Regions from separate parts of the Streptosporangium sp. NPDC049644 genome, predicted to be linked through region 4. Evidence: riboswitches for the same ligand, from Rfam matches in the RefSeq annotation. Region 4 holds a riboswitch; each other region holds the start of a gene.
What was found. Region 4 has a riboswitch for cobalamin ahead of cobN (cobaltochelatase subunit CobN). Riboswitches for the same ligand answer to the same signal wherever they lie in the genome.

Region 1 (2,194 bases), on a different contig from region 4:
GCCCCGTGCACATCGTCACGCCGAGATTTCATGGTCAGTAGATGGTGGCGCGGCTGCGCCCAGCAGTCGGGCGCTCGAGGCGATGGTGGCGTCAGGTTGGGTGAGTTAACGGTGGCCGAGGCCGCTCGTCCCCCATTGGTCGTGATGGATGGCGGCGGCCAGCGGGCGCCGTCGCCGCCATCCGTGCCGTTCCAGATCAGGGGCCTCTTCGAGGTGGGTGACGGGACCGAGACACAGCCACGCGACCGGACGGATCCGAACGGGGATACCGAGCAGGTCCCGCACAAAAGGCTCACGGTAGAACGACACCCAGCCGATGCCGAGCCGTTCGGCGGTCGCGGCCAGCCACAGGTTCTGGATGGCCAGGCACACCGAGTACAGGCCGGCGTCGGCGATGGCGTGGCGGCCGAGCACCGCGGGACCGCCCCTGTCCTGGTCATAGGTGACCACGACGGACAGCGTCGACTCGCGCACTCCGTCGATCTTGATCTGGGCGAACCGCCGGGCGGCCTCGCCATCGAGGGTGGCGGCGAAGGTCGCCCGCTCGTGCTGGACGTGGTCGTGGAAGGCGCCGCGGATCTCGGCGTCGCGCACCACGACGAAGTCCCACGGCTGGGACAGCCCGACGCTGGGGGCGGCGTGAGCCGCCGACAGCACGCGGTGCAGCACCTCGTCCGGCACGGGTCCGCCGGTGAACTGGCCTCGCACGTCGCGGCGGCGATGAATGACATCGTAAAGCTGGCTGTTCATGGGCAGGCTCCCGCTGCGTCGTGCCCCTGGCGGGGCGATGGGCGCGAGGCCGGTCTTCGGACTCCCGGATCAACGCCTGACCGCCCGCCTTCCCAGCCCTTACGAGCCAGTGGCTGTGCTTCGCACGTGGACGGCGGCTTCCCGGTCACCGCGGCGGGCCCGTGCCGGAATCACACCGGCTTCCCGATTCTCCTCGCGACCGCAAGGCACCTCGCAACAGTTCGCCGAGAGTATGGTAGTTGATCACCTCACCGCTTGCGATTGTGGCCGGGCCGGGTCCTTGACCCCTTACAAGAACAATTCGGCAATTCTCAGCGACGCTTGCCGCCTTGCCGGTGAGCGTTCTTGTCCGCGCCGGACTGGGCCTTGCGGCCCAGGTCGCTTTTGGCGCTGGGGCTGTTCGGGTTCTTCGCGGTGTTGGACATGATGCGCGCCTTGGCGCCCTCGTCCCACGGTGTGGGCTTGTCTTTGCTCATGTCCTGGGCCTACCCGGGTGGCTCGGATTCTTTCGGCAATCGCGTCGACCAGCTCGGCGCCGCGAGACGCCGGCACCTCGGCGTGCTCCTGGTCCTCGTCGTCGGGAGGGCTCGCGTTCTTTTCGGCAACCGGCTGTCGAGGGCCTAGTGCTGCGTTCCTGAATGAGGGCGGAGATCCCTGCTGACCTGGGGGTAATGATGGTCTCAGGGGGATTGTCATGCCGAAACTGCTGCATGCGCGTCCGCCGACGGACGCTGAAGAGGAGCGGAAGATCCGCAAGCTGGCCGGGGCTCGTCATGCCCCGGCCGACTGGATCAGGAGAGCGCAGATCATCGTGTTCAGCTGGCAAGGGCTGCGCACCAGTGCCATCGCGGCCAAGCTGGGCTGTCACATGCAGACCGTGCGCGAGCGGATCGAGCGGTTCAACGCCGAAGGCCTGGCCGGGCTGGGCGATCGGCCCGGGGCAGGCCGCAAGCCACGCATCACCGAGCTCGAACGCGGGCAGCTCATCGCGCTGGCGCGCTCGACTCCGCCCGGACGGCTGGTCCGCGACGAGGCCGGGGACCTGGCCGCAGACGAGGAGGCCGGCCCCGCCGAGTGGACGCTGGACAGTCTGACCGCCGCCGCCCGCGCCCAAGGCATCGTCATCGCGCGCAGCCAGGTCCGCCGGATCCTGCGAGCGGAGAAGGTCCGCTGGCGCCATCCCCGCTCCTGGACCACCTCGACCGATCCGGACTTCGCCCCAAAAGAGCCGAGGTCATCGGCCTCTACGCCCAGCCGCCACCCGGCACCACGGTCATCTGCGCCGACGAGCTGGGACCGGTGACCCCGCGCACCTTCGCACCCGCGCCCGCCTGGTCGCCCGACGGACACCGGATCAAAGCGCCGCTGACCTACTCCCGCGGCACCGACAAGAGCTGGGTATACGGCGGCCTGCGCATCCGCGACGGCACCGAACTCACCTTCT
Region 2 (2,194 bases), on a different contig from region 4:
GACGTGCAGCAGCGAGCAGGAGGTGCTCACCTCGACCTGGTCGGCCAGGCCGAGCAGGACCGCGCAGGTCGCCTTCGCCCGCTGAACGTCGGTACGCCACACATTGCGGCCGTCCACCACCTCGGCGACGACGGTCTTGCGGGGGAGTCCGCCGACGGAGGCGAGCACGCCGAGATTTCCCGGCCCGGCGACGAAGTCCAGACCGACCGCCTCGACCCGGGTCGCGGCCAGCGTGCGCAGCGCGTCCGCGCCGACCGTACCGAAGTAGGCCGCCACCAGAATCCGGGGCCTGTTGGGCAACTCGCCGAGGCGTTCGTAGACACGGGCGAGCGCGGCGATCTCCTCGGCGTTCCGGTCGGCGACCAGGGCGGGCTCGTCGAGCTGTACCCACCGCGCGCCCGCCCCGGCGAGCCGTTCCAGCAGGTCGGCGTAGACCTCGACGAGCTCGTCGAGCAGGTCGAGAGGCCGGAACCCGGCGGGCGCGCCGGGCGCGGCCTTGGCGAGCAGCAGATAGGTGAGGGGACCGACCAGCACCGGGCGGGTCTCCACCCCCAGGTCCCGGGCCTCCGCGTATTCGGCCAGCGGCTTGGACCGTGCCCCGCCGGCCAGCCGGAACCGGATGTCCGGCCCGACCTCGGGCACGATGTAGTGGTAGTTGGTGTCGAACCACTTGGTCATCTCCATCGCCGGGACGTCCTGGACGCCGCGGGCCATGGCGAAGTACCGGTCCAGGCCGGTCAGGTGCCGGTAACGGCCGGGCACCGCGTCGACCATGACACTGGTGTCGAGTACCTGGTCGTAGAGGGAGAACGTGTTCGACGGGATCGTGTCGAGGCCCGCGTCGCGCAGGCCCGTCCAGACCTCCCGGCGCAGGACCTCGGCCGTCTTCGCCAGGGCGGCGGCGTCGGAGCGCCCGGCCCAGTAGTCCTCGGTGGCGAACTTCAGTTCCCGGTGTGCCCCGATACGGGGATATCCGAGGATCGTCGTTTGCATGGCAGCTTCCCTCGCTGAGCCACGGGCGGCCGGGCAGGAGGAAGGAGCGCGTGAACGGCGCGCGTCCCTGGCCCTCCCACGAGGCCGCGGACCACCGCACGCCGAACGGCGCACGGGCGAAAGGCAGGTCTTCGGACTCGTGGGCGCCACACCTGAGACAGGCGTGTCCTACTGGCCGTCGCTTCCCAGGCCGAAAGACCCAGTGCGTGTGACGGCGGTCGTTCCCACTCACCGCTGCGGGGCAGTCCCGGATTCCCACCGGGTTCCCTCTTACGACGTCCAGATCCCAGGGACCTGGACGAACCATCCGCGTCCAGGAGTCTAACCCGCGGGGCGGCCGCCGCCGCATCCATCCCTTATGCATGCTTGCCGCAGTTGCGACTTACTTGCAATAGTGTCCCTATGTCGATCTACTCGCTGCCGGACCTGCCCTACGACTACGCGGCGCTGGAGCCCGCGATCACTGGGGAGATCCTGGAACTGCACCATGCCAAGCACCACGCCGCCTACGTCAAGGGCGCCAACGACACCCTGGAGCAGTTGGAGGAGGCCCGCGCCAAGGACGCGTTCGGCGGGCTCGTCGGGCTGGAGAAGACCCTGGCGTTCAACCTGTCCGGGCACGTCCTGCACTCGATCTTCTGGGACAACCTCTCCCCGGACGGCGGAGACCGTCCCGACGGCGATCTCGCCGCGGCGATCGACGAGAACTTCGGGTCGTTCGAGGCGTTCGCCAAGCAGCTCACCACCGCCACCCAGACCGTTCAGGGGTCGGGCTGGGGCGTACTCGGCTACGAACCGATCGGCAAGCGGCTGATCGTCCAGCAGGTCTACGACCACCATGGCAACGTCGGCATCGGCTCAACCCCGCTGCTGGTGTTCGACGCCTGGGAGCACGCCTACTACCTGCAGTACCGCAACGTCCGCCCGGACTACGTGGCCAAGCTGTGGTCCCTGGTCAACTGGAGCGACGTCGCCGCCCGGTTCGCCGCAGCCACCCAGGGATAAGTGCCCTCATCGAACAGCGGCGCCGGCCGGCAGGCCCGGCGCCGCACATCCCCCCGGGAGCCCGGATGCCTCGCCACTGTGATCGGCTCGACGGACCACGGACCCAGGCCGTCGCCGCCGAGGTCATCGACCTGTACCGGCACTGCTACGCCGCCCCGCCCTGGTCGGAGACCCCCGAGCAGCTCGCCGGATACCC
Region 3 (2,194 bases), on a different contig from region 4:
GGGGTCGGGTAGAAGCCCAGGTCGATGGTGCGGTCGAGGAACCGCACGGCGGTGCGGACCGTCGCACGCAGCCGCGCCCAGTCGATCCCCTCCTCGGTGCCCGGAGACAGGTGGGCGGCCAGGTTGATCGAGCCGAGGTTGCAGACCGCGGTCTCGGCGTCGCTGGTGACCTCAAGGATCTCGGTGCAGAGGTTCGACAGATGGATGACGTTCTCCGGCCTGGCCGTCTGGTTGGAGGTCCGGTTGGCCGCGTCCTTGAAGGTCATCCAGCCGTTGCCGGTCTGCGCGAGCGTGCGCATCATCCGGCCGTACAGGGTGCGGGCGGGGAGCTGCGCGGTGAACCGGCCCTCGGCCTCGGCGGCCCGGTAGGCGTCGTCGAACGCGGCGCCGTACAGGTCGGTGAGGTGCGGGACCTCCTTGGGGTCGAACAGTGACCACACGCCGTCGGCCTCGACCCGGCGCATGAACTCGTCGGGGATCCAGTTGGCCAGGTTCAGGTTGTGCGTGCGGCGGGCCTCCTCGCCGGTGTTGTCGCGCAGTTCGAGGAACTCCTCGACGTCGGCGTGCCAGGGCTCCAGGTAGACGCAGGCCGCGCCCTTGCGGCGGCCGCCCTGGTTGACCGCGGCGACGCTCGCGTCCAGGGTGCGCAGCCAGGGCACGATGCCGTTGGAATGGCCGTTGGTACCGCGGATCAGCGAGCCCCGCGAGCGGATCCGGCTCCAGGCGATCCCGATGCCCCCGGCGTACTTCGACAGCCGCGCGACCTGCCCGTAGCGCTCGTAGATGGCCTCCAGCTCGTCGCGGGGCGAGTCGAGCAGGAAGCACGAGGAGAGCTGGGGTCTGCGCGAGCCGGAGTTGAACAGCGTGGGCGAGCTGGGCAGGTAGGACAGGGTGGCCATGAGCGCGTACAGCTCGGCGGCCTCCTCGACGGTCTCGGACAGGCCGCAGGCCACCCGGAGGAAGAAGTGCTGCGGGCGCTCCAGCACCTTGCGGGTGCGCGGGTGACGCAGCAGGTAGCGGTCGTAGACGGTACGCAGACCGAAGTACTCGAATCTGGCGTCGGCGTCCGGCTCGATGAGCGCGTCCAGGACCCCGGCATGGGCGGCCACGAACTCCGCGAGCCCGTCGGCGATCAACCCCGCCTCGTGCGTCGCGGCGACCGACTCGGAGAAGTCGCGGACGCCGTGCTCGGCGGCCTCGTCGGCGATCAGCTCGGCCAGCAGCGCGGCGGCGACCCTGGAGTTCTCGGGGTCGGTGATCACTCGGGCGGCGGCCTCGTCGATGGCCTGCCTGCGATCGACCGGCGCGTTCCCCGCGCTCTCCGCCGCCGTCTCCGCCAATACCTGTGTCACGTGGTGTCCCTCGCTCGCTCGAACTTCCCCCTGTGGCTCCGCCGGAGGGGCACGCGTCCGCGAGCGATCCCGGGCACGCCGGACCGCCTCGTTCCGCGGGCCCTCCCACGAGGCCCTGGACAATCACGTCACCGGCAGGTCTTCGGACTCACGGGCGCCCTGCGCGTGCCTACCGGCCGTCGCTTCCCGGGCATGGCTCACCCAGTGCTCACATGACGGCTTTCGTTCCCGTTCACCGCTGCGGGGCAGTCCCGGAATCTCACCGGGTTCCCTCTTGCCTCGCCCCTCCCGGGGCGAACCAGCAACGAGCAGGATCCTACATCTAGGGGCGTCTGACGCAACTACCCCAACAAGTTGTGTCGGAAGACTTCAGCAGTCCGAGCTCGTGGAGCACCCCGCGGGTGCGGGCCGTCTCGGTGAAGAGCCACTGACGGAAGTCGTCACCGCTGAGGTAGACCCGGCTCCATCCATTGGCCGCGCACAGGGCGCGCCAGCGCGGCGCGGCGTCGATCCTGTCACACAGGGCGATCGCGGCGTCCCGGTCCGCCTGGCCCATGCCCTTGGGTCCCAGCAGGCCGCACCAGTCGCTGTACTCCAGCCGGACCTCGACCTCCAGGAGCGTCGGCGCGTCGATCCCGTCGAGCCGGCTGCCCGAGGAGACCACCAGGGGACGCAGGCGGCCCGCGGCGATCTCGGGTCGCAGGGCGCGGGCCGACCCCAGCAGGGCCGCGACCCGTCCGACCTGGAGCGCCTCGGCCGCGTCCTCGGCACCGTGGAACCCCGCGTACTCCAGCAACCGGGTGTCCACCCCGAGGCACTTGCCGATCATGCCGTAGAGCACG
Region 4 (2,194 bases):
GGCCGTGAGCAGCCTGACCACGCTGGCCGGGGTGTCCAGGCCGACCGCGTTGCCGATCCTGGAGTGCTTGGTCGGGTACGCCGACAGCATCACCGCGATCCGCCGTTCCGGTGCCCTGACGTGCCGGAGCAGGCCGTGCCGTACCGCGATGCCGGCCACCCGCGAGGCCCGCTCGGGATCGGCCACGTACACGGTCAGGCCCTCGTCGTCGACCTCCTTGAAGGAGAACGGCACGGTGATGATCCGCCCGTCGAACTCGGGGATCGCCACCTGGGAGGCCGCGTCGAGCGGGGACAGGCCGTCGTCGTTCTCCCGCCAGGCGTCCCTTCCCGTGGTCAGGCAGAGGCCCTGCAGGATCGGCACGTCCAGCTCGGCGAGCGCGCCGACGTCCCACGCGGAGTCGTCCCCGCCCGCCGAGGCGGTCGCCGGGCGGGTGCCCCCGGCGGCGAGCACGGTGACCACCAGGGCGTCCGCGGCCCGGAGCGTGTCGAACAGGCCGGGCTCGGCGCTGCGCAGGGAACCGCAGTAGACGGGCAGGGCCTGGCCGCCCGCCTCCTCGATGGCCAGGCAGAGCGTCTCGACGAAGGCGGTGTTGCCCGCGACGTGGTGCGCGCGGTAGTAGAGCACGCCGATGACGGGGCCCTCGGTGCGTCGCGCGACACGTTCGAGGGGGCCCCAGCCCGGGGTGGGCGCGGGCGGTGCGAAGCCGTACCCGGTGAGCAGCACCGTGTCGGAGAGGAAGGCGTGCAGCTGGGCCAGGTTCGCCGGACCGCCGTGCGCGAGGTAGGCGTGCGCCTCGGCGCAGACCCCGCCGGGCGCCGTGGACAGCTCCATCAGCTCGGCGTCGGGGGCCTGCTCGCCACCGAGGATCACGACGGGCCGCCGGTCGGCGAGCAGCGCGTCCAGCCCGTCCTGCCATGCCCGCCGGCCGCCGAGCAGCCGCACGACCACGAGGTCCGTGCCCTCGGTCAGCGCGGGCAGGTCCTCGGCGGACAGCCGCGCCGGGTTGCCGAGCCGGTAGTTCGCGCCGCTCGTCCGCGCGCTGAGCAGGTCGGTGTCGGAGGTCGACAGCAGCAGGACGGCGGGTGGCGCGGGTGGTGCGGCCGATCGTGGGGTGGGCGGCACGGAACGCATGCGGAAGTCCTCCCTCGGGGTCCTCGCCCCGGGTCGTCGTCGTCGCGACGGCAGGAGTCTCCTGGCTCCCGGATCAACGCTCACCCCGGCCTTCCCGTCCGTTGCCGGACCGTGGCCTTCGGTGGGGTTCGCTCCCCGGTTACAGTGGCGGGACCGCGCCGGTTTCACACCGGCTTCCTCCCTGCGCCGTCGCCTAGGTCACACTATGCCAGGCGGACATCCGTAAAGAAATGGGAGCTACCATCCACTGCGTGTCAATAACCGACCCTCCCGGAAGAACCCGGGCCGACGTGTGTCCCGGAGCGCTCCAGGTGCACGCCGCGGCCGACGGCGGCCTGGCACGGATCAGGATTCCCGGCGGGGCGCTCACGGCGCGTCAGCTCCGCGTGGTCGCCGCCGCCGCCCGGGAGCTCGGATCCGGCGTGATCGAGCTGACCTCCCGGGCGAACCTCCAGGTGCGCGGCCTCCCGCCGCAGGACGGCGACCCCCTTCCCGCCATGGACCCGGCACGCGACGACGCGCGCGTTCCAGGCGTCGGGTCTTCTCCGGCCGGGGCCTTCGCACGTGACGACGCGCGCGTTCCGGACGACGACCGGCGGCCTTCCCCGGCATCCGACCTCGCCGTGCGGCTGGCCGCCGCCGGGCTGCTGCCGTCGGCCACGCATGAGCGGGTACGCAACATCGTGGCCTCGCCCCTGGCCGGGCGGGCACCCGCGAGCCTGCTCGACGTCCGTCCGCTCGTGTCCCGGCTGGACGGGGAACTCCGCGCCCGGCCCGCGCTCGCCGACCTGCCCGGCCGGTTCCTCTTCGCGCTCGACGACGGCTCGGGCGACATGGCGGCTCTCGGCGCGGACGTCACGCTGCTGCCGGTCGATCCGGTGGACGCCTCGGTGGACGATGTCTCCGAGGTGGCGCTGCTGCTCGCCGGTGCCGACCGGGGGCTGCGCGTCCCCGTCTCCTCCGCCGCCACCGGCATGCTCGCGGTCGCCGAGGCGTTCCTGGCCGAGCGCGCCGAGCAGGGGTCGGGCGCGTGGCGGCTCGCCGAGCTGACCGACGGCCC

Region 1: it holds a riboswitch for cobalamin, as region 4 does, so the genes downstream of both, bluB (5,6-dimethylbenzimidazole synthase) here and cobN (cobaltochelatase subunit CobN) in region 4, are expected to answer to the same signal.
Region 2: it holds a riboswitch for cobalamin, as region 4 does, so the genes downstream of both, metE (5-methyltetrahydropteroyltriglutamate--homocysteine S-methyltransferase) here and cobN (cobaltochelatase subunit CobN) in region 4, are expected to answer to the same signal.
Region 3: it holds a riboswitch for cobalamin, as region 4 does, so the genes downstream of both, AB0J58_RS26310 (ribonucleoside-diphosphate reductase subunit alpha) here and cobN (cobaltochelatase subunit CobN) in region 4, are expected to answer to the same signal.

What each region holds. Positions count from the first base shown of each region.
Region 1 covers NZ_JBFAOJ010000045.1:56-2,249, forward strand. Annotated here, with positions in the region: gene bluB (5,6-dimethylbenzimidazole synthase) at 106-750, opposite strand; cobalamin riboswitch at 780-979, opposite strand; gene AB0J58_RS24135 (hypothetical protein) at 1,062-1,226, opposite strand; gene AB0J58_RS24140 (helix-turn-helix domain-containing protein) at 1,445-2,053, shown strand; gene AB0J58_RS24145 (transposase) at 2,050-2,194, shown strand, end outside.
Region 2 covers NZ_JBFAOJ010000094.1:9,719-11,912, forward strand. Annotated here, with positions in the region: partial or broken gene metE (5-methyltetrahydropteroyltriglutamate--homocysteine S-methyltransferase) at 1-993, opposite strand, end outside; cobalamin riboswitch at 1,098-1,316, opposite strand; gene AB0J58_RS35630 (superoxide dismutase) at 1,396-1,998, shown strand; gene AB0J58_RS35635 (GNAT family N-acetyltransferase) at 2,064-2,194, shown strand, end outside.
Region 3 covers NZ_JBFAOJ010000052.1:7,077-9,270, reverse strand. Annotated here, with positions in the region: gene AB0J58_RS26310 (ribonucleoside-diphosphate reductase subunit alpha) at 1-1,352, opposite strand, end outside; cobalamin riboswitch at 1,468-1,670, opposite strand; gene AB0J58_RS26305 (tripartite tricarboxylate transporter substrate-binding protein) at 1,675-2,194, opposite strand, start outside.
Region 4 covers NZ_JBFAOJ010000006.1:95,249-97,442, forward strand. Annotated here, with positions in the region: gene cobN (cobaltochelatase subunit CobN) at 1-1,134, opposite strand, end outside; cobalamin riboswitch at 1,166-1,370, opposite strand; gene AB0J58_RS05140 (precorrin-3B synthase) at 1,386-2,194, shown strand, end outside.